4 regions of the Mitsuaria sp. TWR114 genome follow, and region 1 is predicted to be linked to each of the others. Evidence: riboswitches for the same ligand, from Rfam matches in the RefSeq annotation. Region 1 holds a riboswitch; each other region holds the start of a gene.

Region 1 (5,157 bases):
CGGGTCGGCCTTCAAGGTCTCGTGCAGCTGGCCGTGGCCGACGTCGATGCCGGTCACGTGCGCCGCGCCGGCCTTGAGCAGCACGTCGGTGAACCCGCCCGCGCTCTGGCCCATGTCCAGGGCCGAGAAACCGGCCACCGACACGCCGACCTTGGCCAGCGCACCCTCGAGCTTGAGCCCGCCGCGCGAGACGTAACGCAGTTCGGCATCGTTCGTCACGCGCATGGGGGTGGTCTCGGGCAGGTCCTCGCCGCACTTGCGCACGACGGTCCAGCCCTTGGGGCCTTCCCACTCGACCGCGCGTGCGTCGATCAGCCGCTGGGCAGCCGAGCGCGTGGGCGCCAGGCCAAGGGAAAGAAGCCGCTGATCAGCACGCATGGTCGGGTCTCGGTTCAGTCGACGGTCAGTCGATCAATAGCGGTAGGTGTCGGGCTTGTAGGGACCGGCCTTGCTGACGCCGATGTAGGCGGCCTGCTCGTCGGTCAGCTCGCTCAGCTGCGCGTTCAGCGTCTTGAGCTGCAGGCGCGCGACGTGCTCGTCCAGGTGCTTGGGCAGCACGTAGACCTGGCCCACGGCATAAGCGTCCTTGTGCGCGAACAGCTCGATCTGCGCGATGGTCTGGTTGGCGAAGCTCGAGGACATCACGTAGCTCGGGTGGCCGGTGCCGCAGCCCAGGTTCACGAGGCGGCCCTTGGCCAGCAGGATGATGCGCTTGCCGTCCGGGAAGATCACGTGGTCCACCTGCGGCTTGATCTCTTCCCACTCGTACTGCTCGAGCGAGGCGACGTCGATCTCGTTGTCGAAGTGACCGATGTTGCAGACGATCGCGTTGTGCTTCATCGCAGCCATGTGCTCGTGGCGGATCACGTTCTTGTTGCCGGTCGTGGTCACGAAGATGTCGGCCTTGTCGGCGGCGTATTCCATCGTCACGACGCGGAAGCCCTCCATCGCGGCCTGCAGCGCGCAGATCGGATCGATCTCGGTGACCCAGACCTGGGCCGACAGCGCGCGCATCGCCTGCGCCGAGCCCTTGCCCACGTCGCCGTAGCCGGCGATCACGGCGATCTTGCCGGCGACCATGACGTCGGTGGCGCGCTTGATGCCGTCCACCAGCGACTCGCGGCAGCCGTAGAGGTTGTCGAACTTGCTCTTGGTGACCGAGTCGTTGACGTTGATCGCGCGGAACAGCAGCGTGCCCTTGGCCGACATCTCCTTCAGGCGATGCACGCCGGTGGTCGTTTCCTCGGTCACGCCGATGATCTCGGCGCTCTTGCGGGTGTACCAGGTCGCGTCTTCGGCGATCTTCTTCCTGATCGCGGCGAACAGGATGCGCTCTTCCTCGCTACCCGGATTGGCCAGGACCGACAGGTCCTTCTCGGCCTTCTGGCCCAGGTGCATCAGCAGCGTCGCGTCGCCGCCGTCGTCCAGGATCATGTTGGGGCCTTCGCCCGCTTCGCCCTTGGCGCCGAACTCGAAGATGCGGTGGGTGTAGTCCCAGTAGTCTTCCAGCGTCTCGCCCTTGTAGGCGAAGACGGGGGTGCCGACGGCGACCAGCGCGGCGGCGGCGTGGTCCTGCGTCGAGAAGATGTTGCACGAGGCCCAGCGGACTTCGGCGCCCAGCGCCTGCAGCGTCTCGACCAGCACGGCGGTCTGGATCGTCATGTGCAGCGAGCCGGTGATGCGCGCGCCCTTGAGCGGCTGGGCCGCGGCGTATTCCTCACGGATCGCCATCAGCGCGGGCATCTCGCTCTCGGCGATCTTGATCTCCTTGCGGCCCCAGTCGGCCAGCGACAGGTCTTTGATCAGGTACTGGTCTTGGGCCAGCGGCTTCAGTTGGGCGTTCATGCGGACTCCTGCGAGGAAGGGCCGTCGACGCCAGCGATCAGGACATGGGGAGAAGTGGGGAGGGCACTTGCCGCTCGGTCCTCACCCGGCCTGCGAAGGGTCGACGGGTGAGCGCGGTTGCCATGGCCGCGGGCACGTCGCCGCGCGGCGGTTCCGAGCCTGGCCTCGATGGGATGGGAGGTCGCAACGCTCCTCGGAACAGGGCGCGATTGTAGACATGTTCCGTTCGACGGCTTGATGACAGCGTCACGGTCGGGGCCACAATCGCCCCTTATGCGAACGATCCCCCCGCTCAGCGACTGTCCCCGCGCGGCCTGGCTCCCCCTGCGCGGGGTGCTGACCGACATCGACGACACCCTGACGGCCGAGGGCGACATCGCCCCCGCCGCGCTGGCGGCCCTGCATCGGCTGCAGGGCGCCGGCGTCCCGGTCATCGCGATCACCGGCCGGCCCGCGGGCTGGAGCGCGCCCTTCGCGTTGGACCGGCCCCTGCGGGGGATCGTGGCGGAGAACGGCGGGGTGCTGCTGCACCGGGAGAACGACGCGCTGGTCACCGAGTTCGCCCAGGACGACGCGACGCGACGGGAGAACTTCGCGCGTCTGCAGGCCTGCGCGGGGGCGATCGTGGCGACGGTGCCGGGCGCCCAGCTGGCGCGCGACAGCGCGGGGCGGCTGACCGACATCGCGGTCGACCACAGCGAATTCACGCGGCTGGACGACGACGCGATCGCCGCCGTCTGCGACCTGATGCGCGCCCATGGGCTGGTGGCGACGGTGAGCTCGATCCACGTCAACGGCTGGATCGGGGAACACAGCAAGTGGACCGCCGCCCAGTGGGCGGTGAAGCGGCTGACCGGGCGAGCGTTCGATCCGCGGGAGTGGGTCTATGTCGGCGACTCGACGAATGACCAGCTGATGTTCGAGCGGGTGCCCCTGTCGGTGGGGGTGGCCAACATCGCGCGTTTCCTGCCGATGCTGGATCACCCGCCGGCCTACGTCACCGCCAGCGAGCGCGGCGACGGTTTCGCGGAAGTGGCCCGCGCCTTGCTGGCCGCGGCCGGCTGAGGGCGGGTCGGCGCGTCCTCGACGGCCGGGACGCGCGGCCGGGGCTGGCGCCCTTCGACCGGATCCCAGGCATGCCGCCCGACCAGCGCCGACACTCCCGGCCAGTCATGCCCGCGCGGCAGCACCCGCGCCAGGCTCGCATGGCTGACGCGTCCGCCGACGGCCACGAGCCGCTCCGCCACCTCGATGCGCCGGCGCCGCAGCCGCGGCAGCAGCCAGCGGTTGGTCGGGCGCTCGCGCAGCACGCTGGGATGCGGCATGCAGCGGTGCTCCGCCATCAGCAGGTGGCGCAGCAGCACCTCCAGTCCGAACGGGTCGAGGTGGCGCCAGTCGGTGCTCAGCCGCGCCAGCGCGAAGCGCAGGTTGGCCTGGGCGTCGGAACGCGCGACATGGAAACGGTTCTGGCCAGTCATGAACATCGGGGCCTCCGATCGGGGGAGATCGATGCGCCCGCGCGGCAAGCGCGGCGCCTGTCCTGGATGTCGGCGGGCGCGCGGGGGTTCTGAAGCCCGAGGATGTCCCCAAAAACGTCACGAAACGCAAACGCCCCTCGACCTGAGGGGGGCCTCGTCGGAGGGAGGCGAGACCCCCGAACGTGGACGGGGCCGCCGGAAAAAGCGAAGGGCCGCGCGAGGCGGCCCTTCCGGGTGGGGGTGAGGCGTCAGCCGGCCTCGGGGTGGCGGGCCTTCCAGGCGCGCATCGCTTGCCGGTAGCGGTCCATCGCCAGGTCGTGCAGGTCGAAGATGCACGGGTCGCAGCCGTTGCCGCAGCAGGCGTCGATGTCCGGCTGCACGGGCGGCTGGGGCATCGGGTCGTCGGCCTCGAGCGAGGCCGGCGCCGCGGCGGGGTCGGGCAGGGCGGTGGTCATGACCGGGAGGCTCCGCGAGGGCTTCGGCCCCCGCGGCGCACGCTCAGCGACGGACCGGCGGCGGTCCCGAGTGGGCCGAGCGCTGCAGGTGACGGAAGGTGATCCGGCCCTTGGTCAGGTCGTAGGGCGACATCTCCAAGGAGACGGCGTCGCCAGCCAGGATGCGGATGTGATGCTTGCGCATCTTGCCGCCCGTGTAGGCGATGACCTGGTGGCCGTTCTCCAGCGTCACGCGAAAGCGCGAGTCCGGCAGGATTTCGTTGACGACACCCTGCATTTCAATCAGTTCTTCCTTGGCCATACGGGAGGCTCCTTTCTTGAAATCGATAAGGGCGCCGGCCGCGGTCTGCCGCGGGCCTTCGCCTCGGGAATCACGGGCGCGCCGTCAATGGCAGCGCGCCCAGGCCGTGCCTTCGGTCTCCGCGTAGCGCAACGCGGCGCGGCGGGTCTCGAAGGTCGGCACGAATCGCATGACGCGATCGATGCTGGCCATGCCGCGTCCGATCGGATCGAGACGGCCGCGGCGAATCCGCCGTCGGCATGGGGTTTGGTCATCGGTGAGACAAGGAATCGCCCCACCTCAATGCTTTTGGTTCGCATAGTTTTCATGAGGTGTGCGCCTTGACAGGCAATCGCAATAAGCAACCGTCTTGGCGCGGTTTGGGAATGTGCCCTTTCCCTGTTTCGATGGCGCGAAGCCGGGGCGGGACACGAAGAGGTGCTCCAGCAGCCGTTCGCCCAAGGACGATCGAACCGGCCGAAGCCAGAAACGCGCAAGCGCACGAACCGGGGGTTGATGCTGGTGCGAGCCGCTCGCAGAAAGGTCCGTGAGAGGGACCGGAGGGGCTGCAGAAGAAGACCTGAAGAGGGTGGTCTTGTGCGAATCAAGCTGCGGATTGTAGCGCAAGCGCGCGAATTGCGCAGCGTCGCTTGCAGTCAGGACGCGGGGATCGTGCGGAAGGGCCGGCGGTTGGCGGGCGGCGCAAGCCCGACGAGCGCGACGAGCACCGCCTGCCGGTCGCGGCGGATCGTGCAAGCGGTCCGCCGGAACGGGCATGCGGCCCCGGGGGCCGCTGCCTACGATGAATCCATCCCTCGCGAGGTCCGCCGGCAAGCGCCCCCGTCGAGGGGAAATCCCTCCACCCTGTCATCCCTCCAAGGACGGAATCCCATGAGCAAGATCTGGTTCATCACCGGCGCCAACCGCGGCTTCGGGCTGGAGATCGCCAAGGCGGCGCTGGTCGCCGGCGATCGCGTCGTCGCCACCGGCCGCGATGTCGCGGCGCTCCAGGACGCCTATGCGGCGCACGCCGACGCCGTGCTGTGCCTGCCGCTGGACGTCAGCCGCGAGGCCGACGCGGTCCACGCGGTCGAGCAGG
Region 2 (5,157 bases), on a different contig from region 1:
CTGCAGGTCGCGCGCCGCGTAGCGCTGCTGCGGGTGGTACTCGGGATAGGCCGCGACCTCGATGTCCCAGTCCTCGCCCTGCGTCTCGCGGATGAAGCGCACCAGCTCGGCGGCGTAGCGGAACTCGCCCGCCGTGGCCGTGCCGCTGGGCAGGTCGCCGCGCAGCGCGACGACGCGGCGGATGTCCTGCGCGCGGTAGGTCGCCAGGATCTCGGCGATGTTCTCGCGCGTGGAGCCGACGCAGGACAGGTGCGGCGCGGCGTCGAAGCCCTGCGACGCGATGTCGGCGACGGTCGACAGCGTCTTCTCGCGCGTGGAGCCGCCGGCGCCGTAGGTGACGCTGAAGTACTGCGGATTCACCGCGCGCAGTTCCTGCACGACGGTCTTGAGCTTCTCGGTGCCGACGGGCGTGTTGGGCGGGAAGAATTCGATGCTGACCGGCGTCGTCATGGTTGTTGGATCCAGATGAAGAATTCGGTGTTGCCGTCGCCACCGGTGACGGGGCTTTCGAACCAGCCCTTGACGACGAGGTCGCGCTTCTCGGCGGCGGCCACGGCCTGTTCCTTGACCACGGCGTACTGCGACTTGTCCTTGACGATGCCGTTCTTGTTCAAGGCCTTGGGGCCGAGCTCGAACTGCGGCTTGATCAGCAGCAGCGCCTGGCCTTGCGGCTTGAGCCAGCCGGCCACGTGCTTGATCGTGCCGATCATCGAGATGAAGCTCAGGTCGCCCACGACGAGGTCGAAAGGCTCGGCGGGCACATAGTCCTTCACGTGCATGCCTTCGAGGGCCGTCACGCGCGGGTCGGCCTTCAAGGTCTCGTGCAGCTGGCCGTGGCCGACGTCGATGCCGGTCACGTGCGCCGCGCCGGCCTTGAGCAGCACGTCGGTGAACCCGCCCGCGCTCTGGCCCATGTCCAGGGCCGAGAAACCGGCCACCGACACGCCGACCTTGGCCAGCGCACCCTCGAGCTTGAGCCCGCCGCGCGAGACGTAACGCAGTTCGGCATCGTTCGTCACGCGCATGGGGGTGGTCTCGGGCAGGTCCTCGCCGCACTTGCGCACGACGGTCCAGCCCTTGGGGCCTTCCCACTCGACCGCGCGTGCGTCGATCAGCCGCTGGGCAGCCGAGCGCGTGGGCGCCAGGCCAAGGGAAAGAAGCCGCTGATCAGCACGCATGGTCGGGTCTCGGTTCAGTCGACGGTCAGTCGATCAATAGCGGTAGGTGTCGGGCTTGTAGGGACCGGCCTTGCTGACGCCGATGTAGGCGGCCTGCTCGTCGGTCAGCTCGCTCAGCTGCGCGTTCAGCGTCTTGAGCTGCAGGCGCGCGACGTGCTCGTCCAGGTGCTTGGGCAGCACGTAGACCTGGCCCACGGCATAAGCGTCCTTGTGCGCGAACAGCTCGATCTGCGCGATGGTCTGGTTGGCGAAGCTCGAGGACATCACGTAGCTCGGGTGGCCGGTGCCGCAGCCCAGGTTCACGAGGCGGCCCTTGGCCAGCAGGATGATGCGCTTGCCGTCCGGGAAGATCACGTGGTCCACCTGCGGCTTGATCTCTTCCCACTCGTACTGCTCGAGCGAGGCGACGTCGATCTCGTTGTCGAAGTGACCGATGTTGCAGACGATCGCGTTGTGCTTCATCGCAGCCATGTGCTCGTGGCGGATCACGTTCTTGTTGCCGGTCGTGGTCACGAAGATGTCGGCCTTGTCGGCGGCGTATTCCATCGTCACGACGCGGAAGCCCTCCATCGCGGCCTGCAGCGCGCAGATCGGATCGATCTCGGTGACCCAGACCTGGGCCGACAGCGCGCGCATCGCCTGCGCCGAGCCCTTGCCCACGTCGCCGTAGCCGGCGATCACGGCGATCTTGCCGGCGACCATGACGTCGGTGGCGCGCTTGATGCCGTCCACCAGCGACTCGCGGCAGCCGTAGAGGTTGTCGAACTTGCTCTTGGTGACCGAGTCGTTGACGTTGATCGCGCGGAACAGCAGCGTGCCCTTGGCCGACATCTCCTTCAGGCGATGCACGCCGGTGGTCGTTTCCTCGGTCACGCCGATGATCTCGGCGCTCTTGCGGGTGTACCAGGTCGCGTCTTCGGCGATCTTCTTCCTGATCGCGGCGAACAGGATGCGCTCTTCCTCGCTACCCGGATTGGCCAGGACCGACAGGTCCTTCTCGGCCTTCTGGCCCAGGTGCATCAGCAGCGTCGCGTCGCCGCCGTCGTCCAGGATCATGTTGGGGCCTTCGCCCGCTTCGCCCTTGGCGCCGAACTCGAAGATGCGGTGGGTGTAGTCCCAGTAGTCTTCCAGCGTCTCGCCCTTGTAGGCGAAGACGGGGGTGCCGACGGCGACCAGCGCGGCGGCGGCGTGGTCCTGCGTCGAGAAGATGTTGCACGAGGCCCAGCGGACTTCGGCGCCCAGCGCCTGCAGCGTCTCGACCAGCACGGCGGTCTGGATCGTCATGTGCAGCGAGCCGGTGATGCGCGCGCCCTTGAGCGGCTGGGCCGCGGCGTATTCCTCACGGATCGCCATCAGCGCGGGCATCTCGCTCTCGGCGATCTTGATCTCCTTGCGGCCCCAGTCGGCCAGCGACAGGTCTTTGATCAGGTACTGGTCTTGGGCCAGCGGCTTCAGTTGGGCGTTCATGCGGACTCCTGCGAGGAAGGGCCGTCGACGCCAGCGATCAGGACATGGGGAGAAGTGGGGAGGGCACTTGCCGCTCGGTCCTCACCCGGCCTGCGAAGGGTCGACGGGTGAGCGCGGTTGCCATGGCCGCGGGCACGTCGCCGCGCGGCGGTTCCGAGCCTGGCCTCGATGGGATGGGAGGTCGCAACGCTCCTCGGAACAGGGCGCGATTGTAGACATGTTCCGTTCGACGGCTTGATGACAGCGTCACGGTCGGGGCCACAATCGCCCCTTATGCGAACGATCCCCCCGCTCAGCGACTGTCCCCGCGCGGCCTGGCTCCCCCTGCGCGGGGTGCTGACCGACATCGACGACACCCTGACGGCCGAGGGCGACATCGCCCCCGCCGCGCTGGCGGCCCTGCATCGGCTGCAGGGCGCCGGCGTCCCGGTCATCGCGATCACCGGCCGGCCCGCGGGCTGGAGCGCGCCCTTCGCGTTGGACCGGCCCCTGCGGGGGATCGTGGCGGAGAACGGCGGGGTGCTGCTGCACCGGGAGAACGACGCGCTGGTCACCGAGTTCGCCCAGGACGACGCGACGCGACGGGAGAACTTCGCGCGTCTGCAGGCCTGCGCGGGGGCGATCGTGGCGACGGTGCCGGGCGCCCAGCTGGCGCGCGACAGCGCGGGGCGGCTGACCGACATCGCGGTCGACCACAGCGAATTCACGCGGCTGGACGACGACGCGATCGCCGCCGTCTGCGACCTGATGCGCGCCCATGGGCTGGTGGCGACGGTGAGCTCGATCCACGTCAACGGCTGGATCGGGGAACACAGCAAGTGGACCGCCGCCCAGTGGGCGGTGAAGCGGCTGACCGGGCGAGCGTTCGATCCGCGGGAGTGGGTCTATGTCGGCGACTCGACGAATGACCAGCTGATGTTCGAGCGGGTGCCCCTGTCGGTGGGGGTGGCCAACATCGCGCGTTTCCTGCCGATGCTGGATCACCCGCCGGCCTACGTCACCGCCAGCGAGCGCGGCGACGGTTTCGCGGAAGTGGCCCGCGCCTTGCTGGCCGCGGCCGGCTGAGGGCGGGTCGGCGCGTCCTCGACGGCCGGGACGCGCGGCCGGGGCTGGCGCCCTTCGACCGGATCCCAGGCATGCCGCCCGACCAGCGCCGACACTCCCGGCCAGTCATGCCCGCGCGGCAGCACCCGCGCCAGGCTCGCATGGCTGACGCGTCCGCCGACGGCCACGAGCCGCTCCGCCACCTCGATGCGCCGGCGCCGCAGCCGCGGCAGCAGCCAGCGGTTGGTCGGGCGCTCGCGCAGCACGCTGGGATGCGGCATGCAGCGGTGCTCCGCCATCAGCAGGTGGCGCAGCAGCACCTCCAGTCCGAACGGGTCGAGGTGGCGCCAGTCGGTGCTCAGCCGCGCCAGCGCGAAGCGCAGGTTGGCCTGGGCGTCGGAACGCGCGACATGGAAACGGTTCTGGCCAGTCATGAACATCGGGGCCTCCGATCGGGGGAGATCGATGCGCCCGCGCGGCAAGCGCGGCGCCTGTCCTGGATGTCGGCGGGCGCGCGGGGGTTCTGAAGCCCGAGGATGTCCCCAAAAACGTCACGAAACGCAAACGCCCCTCGACCTGAGGGGGGCCTCGTCGGAGGGAGGCGAGACCCCCGAACGTGGACGGGGCCGCCGGAAAAAGCGAAGGGCCGCGCGAGGCGGCCCTTCCGGGTGGGGGTGAGGCGTCAGCCGGCCTCGGGGTGGCGGGCCTTCCAGGCGCGCATCGCTTGCCGGTAGCGGTCCATCGCCAGGTCGTGCAGGTCGAAGATGCACGGGTCGCAGCCGTTGCCGCAGCAGGCGTCGATGTCCGGCTGCACGGGCGGCTGGGGCATCGGGTCGTCGGCCTCGAGCGAGGCCGGCGCCGCGGCGGGGTCGGGCAGGGCGGTGGTCATGACCGGGAGGCTCCGCGAGGGCTTCGGCCCCCGCGGCGCACGCTCAGCGACGGACCGGCGGCGGTCCCGAGTGGGCCGAGCGCTGCAGGTGACGGAAGGTGATCCGGCCCTTGGTCAGGTCGTAGGGCGACATCTCCAAGGAGACGGCGTCGCCAGCCAGGATGCGGATGTGATGCTTGCGCATCTTGCCGCCCGTGTAGGCGATGACCTGGTGGCCGTTCTCCAGCGTCACGCGAAAGCGCGAGTCCGGCAGGATTTCGTTGACGACACCCTGCATTTCAATCAGTTCTTCCTTGGCCATACGGGAGGCTCCTTTCTTGAAATCGATAAGGGCGCCGGCCGCGGTCTGCCGCGGGCCTTCGCCTCGGGAATCACGGGCGCGCCGTCAATGGCAGCGCGCCCAGGCCGTGCCTTCGGTCTCCGCGTAGCGCAACGCGGCGCGGCGGGTCTCGAAGGTCGGCACGAATCGCATGACGCGATCGATGCTGGCCATGCCGCGTCCCGATCGGATCGAGACGGCCGCGGCGAATCCGCCGTCGGCATGGGGTTTGGTCATCGGTGAGACAAGGAATCGCCCCA
Region 3 (5,157 bases), on a different contig from region 1:
TGCGGCCCACATTGAAGTAGGTCGCCTCCGGATGCGCGAGGTAGAAACCGCTGACGCTGGCCGCCGGCGTCATCGCCATGCCTTCGGTCAGCGCCATGCCGATGTCCTCGGCCTGCAGCACGCGGAACATGTCCCGCTTGACCAGGTGGTCCGGGCAGGCCGGATAGCCCGGCGCGGGACGGATGCCCCGGTAGGCCTCGGCGATCAGTTGCTCGTTGCTGAGCGCCTCGTCGGCCGCGTACCCCCAGAAGTCCATCCGCACGCGCTGGTGCAGCCGCTCGGCGAAGGCCTCGGCCAGCCGGTCGGCCAGCGCCTTGAGCATGATCGCGGAGTAGTCGTCCAGGTCGTCGATGAACTGCTGCTCCTTCTTGTCCACGCCCAGGCCGGCGGTGACCGCGAACAGCCCGATGTAGTCCGGCACCGTGCCCTTGGCCGCGATGAAGTCCGCCAGCGCCCGGTTGGGCCGGCGCACGCCGTCCACCACCGGCCGCTCGGACTGCATGCGCAGCCCGCGCCAGGTCATCAGCACCTCCGAGCGCGACTCGTCGCTGTAGATCTCGATGTCGTCGTCGTTGACCTGCGCGGCCGGGTACAGGCCCAGCACGCCATTGGCGGTCAGCCAGCGGCCTTCGATGAGCCGCTGCAGCATGCGCTTGCCGTCGCTGAAGACGCGCTGGGCCTCGGCGCCGACGACCTCGTCCTTGAGGATGGCCGGGAACGGCCCCGCCAGGTCCCAGGTCTGGAAGAACGGGCCCCAGTCGATGCACTGCGCCAGTTCGGCCAGGTCGTAGTTGCGGAACTGGCGCCGGCCGATGAAGCGCGGCGCCGGCGGGGTGTAGGTCGTGAAGTCAGCGCGCTGCTTGTTCGCACGCGCCTGCGCCAGCGTCACCAGCGGCGTCTGCTTCTTATTGGCGTGCAGCTCGCGGACCTTCTCGTAATCGGACTTCAGCTCGTCGATGAAGCGCGTGGCGCGTTCATCGGACAGCAGGTCCGAGCACACGCCCACCGAGCGCGACGCGTCGGGCACGTAGACCACCGGCCCTTCGTAATGCGGCGAGATCTTGACCGCCGTGTGCACGCGGCTGGTCGTTGCGCCGCCGATCAGCAGCGGGATCTTCTTCACGCGGAAGTAGTCGTCGCGCTGCATCTCCGCGGCGACGTGCTGCATCTCCTCCAGGCTGGGCGTGATCAGGCCCGAGAGCCCGATGATGTCGGCGCCTTCGACCTTGGCCTTGGCGAGGATGTCCTGGCACGGGACCATCACGCCCATGTTCACGACCTCGAAGTTGTTGCACTGCAGGACCACCGTGACGATGTTCTTGCCGATGTCGTGCACGTCGCCCTTCACCGTGGCGATGACGATCTTGCCCTTGGAGCGGACGTCGGCGCCGGCGGCGGCGAGCTGGCGCTTCTCCTCCTCGATGTAGGGCACCAGGTGGGCCACCGCGGACTTCATCACCCGCGCGCTCTTGACCACCTGCGGCAGGAACATCTTGCCCGCGCCGAACAGGTCGCCGACCACATTCATGCCGGCCATCAGCGGGCCTTCGATCACGTGCAGCGGCCGGCCGCCCTTGGCGCGGATGCCCTGCCAGGCCTCCTCGGTGTCCTCGACGATGAAATCGGTGATGCCGTGGATCAGCGCATGCGACAGCCGCGCGTCGACGTCGCCCGCGCGCCAGGCCAGCTTGGCGCTGTCGTCCTTGGCCGCGCCCTTGACCGACTCGGCCACCTCGAGCAGCCGCTCGGTTGCGTCCTCGCGGCGGTTCAGCACCACGTCCTCGACGCGCTCGCGCAGGTCGGCGGGGATCTCGTCATAGACGCCGACCATGCCGGCGTTGACGATGCCCATGTCCATCCCCGCCTGGATCGCGTGGTACAGGAAGACCGTGTGGATGGCCTCCCGCACCGGCTCGTTGCCGCGGAAGCTGAAGGACACGTTGGACACGCCGCCGCTGACCTTCGCTCCGGGCAGGTTCGCTTTGATCCAGCGCGTGGCCTCGATGAAGTCGACCGCGTAGTTGTTGTGCTCCTCGATGCCGGTGGCGATCGCGAAGATGTTGGGGTCGAAGATGATGTCCTCGGGCGGGAAGCCGATCTCGTCGACCAGCAGCCGGTAGGCGCGCTCGCAGATCTGGATCTTGCGTTCGTAGGTATCGGCCTGGCCGGTCTCGTCGAAGGCCATCACCACGGTGGCCGCGCCATAGCGGCGGATCAGCTTGGCCTGGCGGCGGAACTCGGTCTCGCCCTCCTTCAGCGAGATCGAGTTGACGATGCCCTTGCCCTGGATGCACTTGAGCCCGGCCTCGATCACCTCCCACTTGGACGAGTCGATCATGATCGGCACGCGCGCGATCTCGGGCTCGGAGGCGATCAGGTTGAGGAAGCGCACCATCGCGGCCTTGCTGTCCAGCATGGCCTCGTCCATGTTGATGTCGATGACCTGGGCGCCGTTCTCGACCTGCTGGCGGGCGACGCTCAGCGCCTGCTCGAAATCGCCATTCAGGATCATCCGCGCGAAGGCCTTGGAGCCGGTGACGTTGGTGCGTTCGCCCACGTTGACGAACAGCGTGCCGGCGCCGATGGCCACCGGCTCCAGGCCGGAGAGCTTCATCGGGGGGACGGCGGCGCGGCCCGGAGCGGTGCTGGCGTCGGAAGCGTCGGAAGCGGGAGGGAGGGCGGACATGGCGGCGGCGCTCTTCGAGGCTGGAGGAAGCTGGATCGAGACGGGGCCGCGCAACTCACCGCAACCCCGCGCGGGGCGGGACGGTGAGCGTCGTTGTTCAGCGGGGTCCCGGGGTCCGACCGCGCCGTTCCGAGCCTGGCGGGCGCCCGGATGACGGGACCTGTCGCAACGCTCCTCGGAAACCACCGCCGCCCCGATGCCGCGAATGCGGCATTGCTGGCAGCGGAAACGGCGTGCATTCTACCGGTCCGGCCCTGCTTTGTTCGTGCCGGAATGCCTGCCGAAGCCTCGCGCGGACCTATGCTCGCCCGCAGCGTGCCGCGGTGGAGGGAACCGGCGCAGGCACGGCGACATCCGACAACGACAACAACGAGGAGGCGACGTCCGGTCGCCGGGAAGGCCACGTGGATCTGGTCCAACTTCCTTCAAACAGCCTGCGCGTGGGACAGGTGCTGACCTTCTCGCTGCGCGACGCGGCGGGGCACCTGCTGTTCGCCGCCGGGCATCCGCTGCCCGACACGCCGCAGGTGCGCGAGCTGCTGGCGCGCGGGCCCTGGGTCCAGGCGCACGAGACGCGCGAATACCAGCGCGCCCTGGCCCACAAGCTCGACACGATGATGCTGCAGGGGGCCTCGCTGTCCGCGCTGGCCAATGCCAAGGCCGAGTACAAGCCCACGCGGCCCATGCCCCTGCCGGCGGCGACGGGGCCGGCGCACACCGCCATCTGGGCCGATTTGCAGTGGCATGCGCAGCAGGTGCTGCGCGATCCGCATCGGCCGGACTTCCTCCTGCGCCTGGCGCAGCTGCTGGACACGGTGCTGTCGCGCCTGACGCAGCAGCCCGATGCCTCGCTGGCGATGCTGGTGCACGACGCCGGCCAGGAGCCGCTGCAGTACAGCGCGCGGCATGCGCTGCTGTCGCTGGTGCTGGCGGAGATGACGACCCGCCAGCTCGGCTGGAGCGAGGGCCGCCGGCGCACGCTGGGCCTGGCGGCGCTGACGATGAACCTGGACAGCGCCGCCCAGCAGGACCAGCATGCGCTGCGGCCGGAGGCGCTGGCCCAGGCGCAGCGCGAGGCCCTGGCCGGCCATGGCGACCGCGCGGCGGCCACGCTGCAAGGGATCGGGGTCGACGACGAGGCCTGGCTCGCCGCGGTCCGCCTGCATCACGACGCCGGGCCGGGCCCGCTGGCCGGCCGCGCGGACGGCGAGTTGATGGCGCGCCTGCTGCGCCGCATCGACGTCTATGGCGCGCGATTGAGCCCGCGACGCAACCGCCGGGCGCTGTCGGCGGCGCAGGCCGCGCGGGCGGTCTACCTGGACGAGCTGCAGCAGCCCGACGAGGCGGGCGCCGCGCTGATCAAGGCGATCGGCCTCTATCCGCCGGGCTCGCTGGTCCGGCTGGCCAATGGCGAGGAGGGCATGGTGCTCAAGCGCGGGCACAGCGCGAGCGAACCGCTGGTGGCGGCGCTGATCGGCCGCAGCGGCTCGCCGCTGACCGTGCCGGTGCTGCGCGACACGCGCTTGCCGGCGCAGGCGATCTCGGCCAGTCTGGCGCCGCATGAAGTCCGGCTGCGCGTCCACATGGACGCGATGCTCAAGCTCTATTGAGGTGGACTGCCCTGGCCGCTGCCCCGCCGGCCCTCACCCCCGCCCTCTCCCGCGAAGTGGGAGAGGGAGAGGGAGGGATCAGACGCCTTCAGTGATCAGTCCGCTGAACAGCTTGCTGCCCCACGGGCGCGGCCGGTAGGCGGCGACCTTCTGCGCGATCGCGCGGATGTGGTCGGGCGTCGTGCCGCAGCAGCCGCCGGCGATGTTCAGGAAGCCGGCCGCGGCGAACTCGCCCACCAGCCGGCCGGTGACGTCCGGCGTCTCGTCGAAGCCGGTGTCGCTCATCGGGTTGGGCAGGCCGGCATTCGGGTAGCAGGAGATCGGCGTGTCGCCGGCCGCCTTGGACAGTTCCTCGATGTAGGGCCGCATCAGCGCCGCGCCGAGCGCACAGTTCAGGCCGATCGCCAGCGGCAGCGCGTGGCGCACCGAGTGCCAGAACGCCGTCACCGTCTGACCCGACAGGATGCGGCCCGACGCGTCGGTCACCGTGCCGGAGATGATCACCGGCAGGCGCTCACCGGTGTCCTCCATCAGCTGGTCCACCGCGAAGATCGCGGCCTTGGCGTTGAGCGTGTCGAAGATGGTCTCGATCAGGAACAGGTCGACGCCGCCCTCGAGCAAGCCCTTGGCCTGCTCGTAGTAGGCGGCGCGCAGCGTGTCGAAGTCGACGTTGCGAGCGCCCGGGTCGTTCACGTCGGGACTGATGGACGCCGTGCGCGGCGTCGGGCCGAGCGCGCCGGCCGCGAAGCGCGGCTTATCCGGCGTGCTGAACGCGTCGCAGGCCTCGCGCGCCAGGCGCGCCGCAGCGACGTTCATCTCGTAGGCGAAGGCCTCCAGCCCGTAGTCCTCCTGCGCGACGGT
Region 4 (5,157 bases), on a different contig from region 1:
CGGCGCTGATGCGGCCCTACATCGAGGAACTGTCCAAGGCGGCCGGCGACACGCCGATCTCCTGCTACCCGAATGCCGGCCTGCCCAACCCGATGAGCGACACCGGCTTCGACGAGACGCCGGACGTCACCGGCCGGCTGGTGGGCGAGTTCGCCGCGGCCGGCTTCCTGAACATCGCCGGCGGCTGCTGCGGCACGACGCCCGACCACATCCGCGCGATCGCGCAGAAGGTCGCCGCCTACCGGCCGCGCCCGTGGGGCAGCAAGCTGTTCAGCGGACTGATCACTGAAGGCGTCTGATCCCTCCCTCTCCCTCTCCCACTTCGCGGGAGAGGGCGGGGGTGAGGGCCGGCGGGGCAGCGGCCAGGGCAGTCCACCTCAATAGAGCTTGAGCATCGCGTCCATGTGGACGCGCAGCCGGACTTCATGCGGCGCCAGACTGGCCGAGATCGCCTGCGCCGGCAAGCGCGTGTCGCGCAGCACCGGCACGGTCAGCGGCGAGCCGCTGCGGCCGATCAGCGCCGCCACCAGCGGTTCGCTCGCGCTGTGCCCGCGCTTGAGCACCATGCCCTCCTCGCCATTGGCCAGCCGGACCAGCGAGCCCGGCGGATAGAGGCCGATCGCCTTGATCAGCGCGGCGCCCGCCTCGTCGGGCTGCTGCAGCTCGTCCAGGTAGACCGCCCGCGCGGCCTGCGCCGCCGACAGCGCCCGGCGGTTGCGTCGCGGGCTCAATCGCGCGCCATAGACGTCGATGCGGCGCAGCAGGCGCGCCATCAACTCGCCGTCCGCACGGCCGGCCAGCGGGCCCGGCCCGGCGTCGTGATGCAGGCGGACCGCGGCGAGCCAGGCCTCGTCGTCGACCCCGATCCCTTGCAGCGTGGCCGCCGCGCGGTCGCCATGGCCGGCCAGGGCCTCGCGCTGCGCCTGGGCCAGCGCCTCCGGCCGCAGCGCATGCTGGTCCTGCTGGGCGGCGCTGTCCAGGTTCATCGTCAGCGCCGCCAGGCCCAGCGTGCGCCGGCGGCCCTCGCTCCAGCCGAGCTGGCGGGTCGTCATCTCCGCCAGCACCAGCGACAGCAGCGCATGCCGCGCGCTGTACTGCAGCGGCTCCTGGCCGGCGTCGTGCACCAGCATCGCCAGCGAGGCATCGGGCTGCTGCGTCAGGCGCGACAGCACCGTGTCCAGCAGCTGCGCCAGGCGCAGGAGGAAGTCCGGCCGATGCGGATCGCGCAGCACCTGCTGCGCATGCCACTGCAAATCGGCCCAGATGGCGGTGTGCGCCGGCCCCGTCGCCGCCGGCAGGGGCATGGGCCGCGTGGGCTTGTACTCGGCCTTGGCATTGGCCAGCGCGGACAGCGAGGCCCCCTGCAGCATCATCGTGTCGAGCTTGTGGGCCAGGGCGCGCTGGTATTCGCGCGTCTCGTGCGCCTGGACCCAGGGCCCGCGCGCCAGCAGCTCGCGCACCTGCGGCGTGTCGGGCAGCGGATGCCCGGCGGCGAACAGCAGGTGCCCCGCCGCGTCGCGCAGCGAGAAGGTCAGCACCTGTCCCACGCGCAGGCTGTTTGAAGGAAGTTGGACCAGATCCACGTGGCCTTCCCGGCGACCGGACGTCGCCTCCTCGTTGTTGTCGTTGTCGGATGTCGCCGTGCCTGCGCCGGTTCCCTCCACCGCGGCACGCTGCGGGCGAGCATAGGTCCGCGCGAGGCTTCGGCAGGCATTCCGGCACGAACAAAGCAGGGCCGGACCGGTAGAATGCACGCCGTTTCCGCTGCCAGCAATGCCGCATTCGCGGCATCGGGGCGGCGGTGGTTTCCGAGGAGCGTTGCGACAGGTCCCGTCATCCGGGCGCCCGCCAGGCTCGGAACGGCGCGGTCGGACCCCGGGACCCCGCTGAACAACGACGCTCACCGTCCCGCCCCGCGCGGGGTTGCGGTGAGTTGCGCGGCCCCGTCTCGATCCAGCTTCCTCCAGCCTCGAAGAGCGCCGCCGCCATGTCCGCCCTCCCTCCCGCTTCCGACGCTTCCGACGCCAGCACCGCTCCGGGCCGCGCCGCCGTCCCCCCGATGAAGCTCTCCGGCCTGGAGCCGGTGGCCATCGGCGCCGGCACGCTGTTCGTCAACGTGGGCGAACGCACCAACGTCACCGGCTCCAAGGCCTTCGCGCGGATGATCCTGAATGGCGATTTCGAGCAGGCGCTGAGCGTCGCCCGCCAGCAGGTCGAGAACGGCGCCCAGGTCATCGACATCAACATGGACGAGGCCATGCTGGACAGCAAGGCCGCGATGGTGCGCTTCCTCAACCTGATCGCCTCCGAGCCCGAGATCGCGCGCGTGCCGATCATGATCGACTCGTCCAAGTGGGAGGTGATCGAGGCCGGGCTCAAGTGCATCCAGGGCAAGGGCATCGTCAACTCGATCTCGCTGAAGGAGGGCGAGACCGAGTTCCGCCGCCAGGCCAAGCTGATCCGCCGCTATGGCGCGGCCACCGTGGTGATGGCCTTCGACGAGACCGGCCAGGCCGATACCTACGAACGCAAGATCCAGATCTGCGAGCGCGCCTACCGGCTGCTGGTCGACGAGATCGGCTTCCCGCCCGAGGACATCATCTTCGACCCCAACATCTTCGCGATCGCCACCGGCATCGAGGAGCACAACAACTACGCGGTCGACTTCATCGAGGCCACGCGCTGGATCAAAGCGAACCTGCCCGGAGCGAAGGTCAGCGGCGGCGTGTCCAACGTGTCCTTCAGCTTCCGCGGCAACGAGCCGGTGCGGGAGGCCATCCACACGGTCTTCCTGTACCACGCGATCCAGGCGGGGATGGACATGGGCATCGTCAACGCCGGCATGGTCGGCGTCTATGACGAGATCCCCGCCGACCTGCGCGAGCGCGTCGAGGACGTGGTGCTGAACCGCCGCGAGGACGCAACCGAGCGGCTGCTCGAGGTGGCCGAGTCGGTCAAGGGCGCGGCCAAGGACGACAGCGCCAAGCTGGCCTGGCGCGCGGGCGACGTCGACGCGCGGCTGTCGCATGCGCTGATCCACGGCATCACCGATTTCATCGTCGAGGACACCGAGGAGGCCTGGCAGGGCATCCGCGCCAAGGGCGGCCGGCCGCTGCACGTGATCGAAGGCCCGCTGATGGCCGGCATGAATGTGGTCGGCGACCTGTTCGGCGCGGGCAAGATGTTCCTGCCGCAGGTGGTCAAGAGCGCGCGGGTGATGAAGTCCGCGGTGGCCCACCTGGTGCCCTACATCGAGGAGGAGAAGCGCCAGCTCGCCGCCGCCGGCGCCGACGTCCGCTCCAAGGGCAAGATCGTCATCGCCACGGTGAAGGGCGACGTGCACGACATCGGCAAGAACATCGTCACGGTGGTCCTGCAGTGCAACAACTTCGAGGTCGTGAACATGGGCGTGATGGTCCCGTGCCAGGACATCCTCGCCAAGGCCAAGGTCGAAGGCGCCGACATCATCGGGCTCTCGGGCCTGATCACGCCCAGCCTGGAGGAGATGCAGCACGTCGCCGCGGAGATGCAGCGCGACGACTACTTCCGCGTGAAGAAGATCCCGCTGCTGATCGGCGGCGCAACGACCAGCCGCGTGCACACGGCGGTCAAGATCTCGCCGCATTACGAAGGGCCGGTGGTCTACGTGCCCGACGCGTCGCGCTCGGTGGGCGTGTGCTCGGACCTGCTGTCCGATGAACGCGCCACGCGCTTCATCGACGAGCTGAAGTCCGATTACGAGAAGGTCCGCGAGCTGCACGCCAATAAGAAGCAGACGCCGCTGGTGACGCTGGCGCAGGCGCGTGCGAACAAGCAGCGCGCTGACTTCACGACCTACACCCCGCCGGCGCCGCGCTTCATCGGCCGGCGCCAGTTCCGCAACTACGACCTGGCCGAACTGGCGCAGTGCATCGACTGGGGCCCGTTCTTCCAGACCTGGGACCTGGCGGGGCCGTTCCCGGCCATCCTCAAGGACGAGGTCGTCGGCGCCGAGGCCCAGCGCGTCTTCAGCGACGGCAAGCGCATGCTGCAGCGGCTCATCGAAGGCCGCTGGCTGACCGCCAATGGCGTGCTGGGCCTGTACCCGGCCGCGCAGGTCAACGACGACGACATCGAGATCTACAGCGACGAGTCGCGCTCGGAGGTGCTGATGACCTGGCGCGGGCTGCGCATGCAGTCCGAGCGGCCGGTGGTGGACGGCGTGCGCCGGCCCAACCGGGCGCTGGCGGACTTCATCGCGGCCAAGGGCACGGTGCCGGACTACATCGGGCTGTTCGCGGTCACCGCCGGCCTGGGCGTGGACAAGAAGGAGCAGCAGTTCATCGACGACCTGGACGACTACTCCGCGATCATGCTCAAGGCGCTGGCCGACCGGCTGGCCGAGGCCTTCGCCGAGCGGCTGCACCAGCGCGTGCGGATGGACTTCTGGGGGTACGCGGCCGACGAGGCGCTCAGCAACGAGCAACTGATCGCCGAGGCCTACCGGGGCATCCGTCCCGCGCCGGGCTATCCGGCCTGCCCGGACCACCTGGTCAAGCGGGACATGTTCCGCGTGCTGCAGGCCGAGGACATCGGCATGGCGCTGACCGAAGGCATGGCGATGACGCCGGCGGCCAGCGTCAGCGGTTTCTACCTCGCGCATCCGGAGGCGACCTACTTCAATGTGGGCCGCATCGGCGACGACCAGGTGGCGGACTGGGCGGCCCGCATGGCGCTGGATCCGCAGGACGCGCAGCGGGCGCTCGCGCCGCTGCTGGGCTGACGCGCCGGAGCAACGAAAACCGCAGGACGCGGCCTTGTCCTACAGGCCGCGTTTCACCAATTTACAAACGGAACAAGAACCGGGCCCCGCGACTTGTAACAGCGTGGCATTCTTCGCTCGTCCCCCGAGGTAGGGGAAAACCATAAGAGGTGAATCATGGCGTTGAATACCAATCAAAAGATCGCGGCGGGTGCAGTTGGGGCCACCGTGCTGGTCGTGGCAGCGTTCTTCGCGGGGCGGCACCAGTCGGCGCCGTCGATGCCGGACACGCCGGTCGCGGCGGCCGAGCAGCAAGGCAACATCGTCGATCGCAACGGCGCCAATGCCGCCGACGAGGCGCGCGCCGCGCGCCGCTCGGGCGACCAGGCCGTGCAGCAGCACGCATCCAATGAACC

The links. A riboswitch is a leader RNA that binds a small molecule or an ion and turns the genes downstream of it on or off. The one in region 1 is predicted to bind S-adenosylhomocysteine.
Region 2: linked by a shared signal. The riboswitch ahead of ahcY (adenosylhomocysteinase) and the one ahead of ahcY (adenosylhomocysteinase) in region 1 are both predicted to bind S-adenosylhomocysteine.
Region 3: linked by a shared signal. The riboswitch ahead of metH (methionine synthase) and the one ahead of ahcY (adenosylhomocysteinase) in region 1 are both predicted to bind S-adenosylhomocysteine.
Region 4: linked by a shared signal. The riboswitch ahead of metH (methionine synthase) and the one ahead of ahcY (adenosylhomocysteinase) in region 1 are both predicted to bind S-adenosylhomocysteine.

What each region holds. Positions count from the first base shown of each region.
Region 1 covers NZ_VOSR01000024.1:423-5,579, reverse strand. The annotation lists gene FUT87_RS01370 (TlyA family RNA methyltransferase) at 1-378, opposite strand, end outside; gene ahcY (adenosylhomocysteinase) at 412-1,845, opposite strand; S-adenosyl-L-homocysteine riboswitch at 1,948-2,046, opposite strand; gene FUT87_RS01360 (HAD family hydrolase) at 2,119-2,910, shown strand; gene FUT87_RS01355 (hypothetical protein) at 2,838-3,329, opposite strand; gene FUT87_RS01350 (oxidoreductase-like domain-containing protein) at 3,572-3,778, opposite strand; gene infA (translation initiation factor IF-1) at 3,822-4,079, opposite strand; partial or broken gene FUT87_RS01340 (SDR family NAD(P)-dependent oxidoreductase) at 4,950-5,157, shown strand, end outside.
Region 2 covers NZ_VOSR01000064.1:4,208-9,364, reverse strand. The annotation lists gene metF (methylenetetrahydrofolate reductase [NAD(P)H]) at 1-450, opposite strand, end outside; gene FUT87_RS03750 (TlyA family RNA methyltransferase) at 447-1,178, opposite strand; gene ahcY (adenosylhomocysteinase) at 1,212-2,645, opposite strand; S-adenosyl-L-homocysteine riboswitch at 2,748-2,846, opposite strand; gene FUT87_RS03740 (HAD family hydrolase) at 2,919-3,710, shown strand; gene FUT87_RS03735 (hypothetical protein) at 3,638-4,129, opposite strand; gene FUT87_RS03730 (oxidoreductase-like domain-containing protein) at 4,372-4,578, opposite strand; gene infA (translation initiation factor IF-1) at 4,622-4,879, opposite strand.
Region 3 covers NZ_VOSR01001101.1:4,050-9,206, forward strand. The annotation lists gene metH (methionine synthase) at 1-2,614, opposite strand, end outside; S-adenosyl-L-homocysteine riboswitch at 2,765-2,869, opposite strand; gene FUT87_RS27775 (HD-GYP domain-containing protein) at 3,091-4,296, shown strand; gene FUT87_RS27780 (homocysteine S-methyltransferase family protein) at 4,375-5,157, opposite strand, start outside.
Region 4 covers NZ_VOSR01000541.1:791-5,947, forward strand. The annotation lists gene FUT87_RS18825 (homocysteine S-methyltransferase family protein) at 1-299, shown strand, start outside; gene FUT87_RS18830 (HD-GYP domain-containing protein) at 378-1,583, opposite strand; S-adenosyl-L-homocysteine riboswitch at 1,805-1,909, shown strand; gene metH (methionine synthase) at 2,060-4,762, shown strand; partial or broken gene FUT87_RS18840 (hypothetical protein) at 4,925-5,157, shown strand, end outside.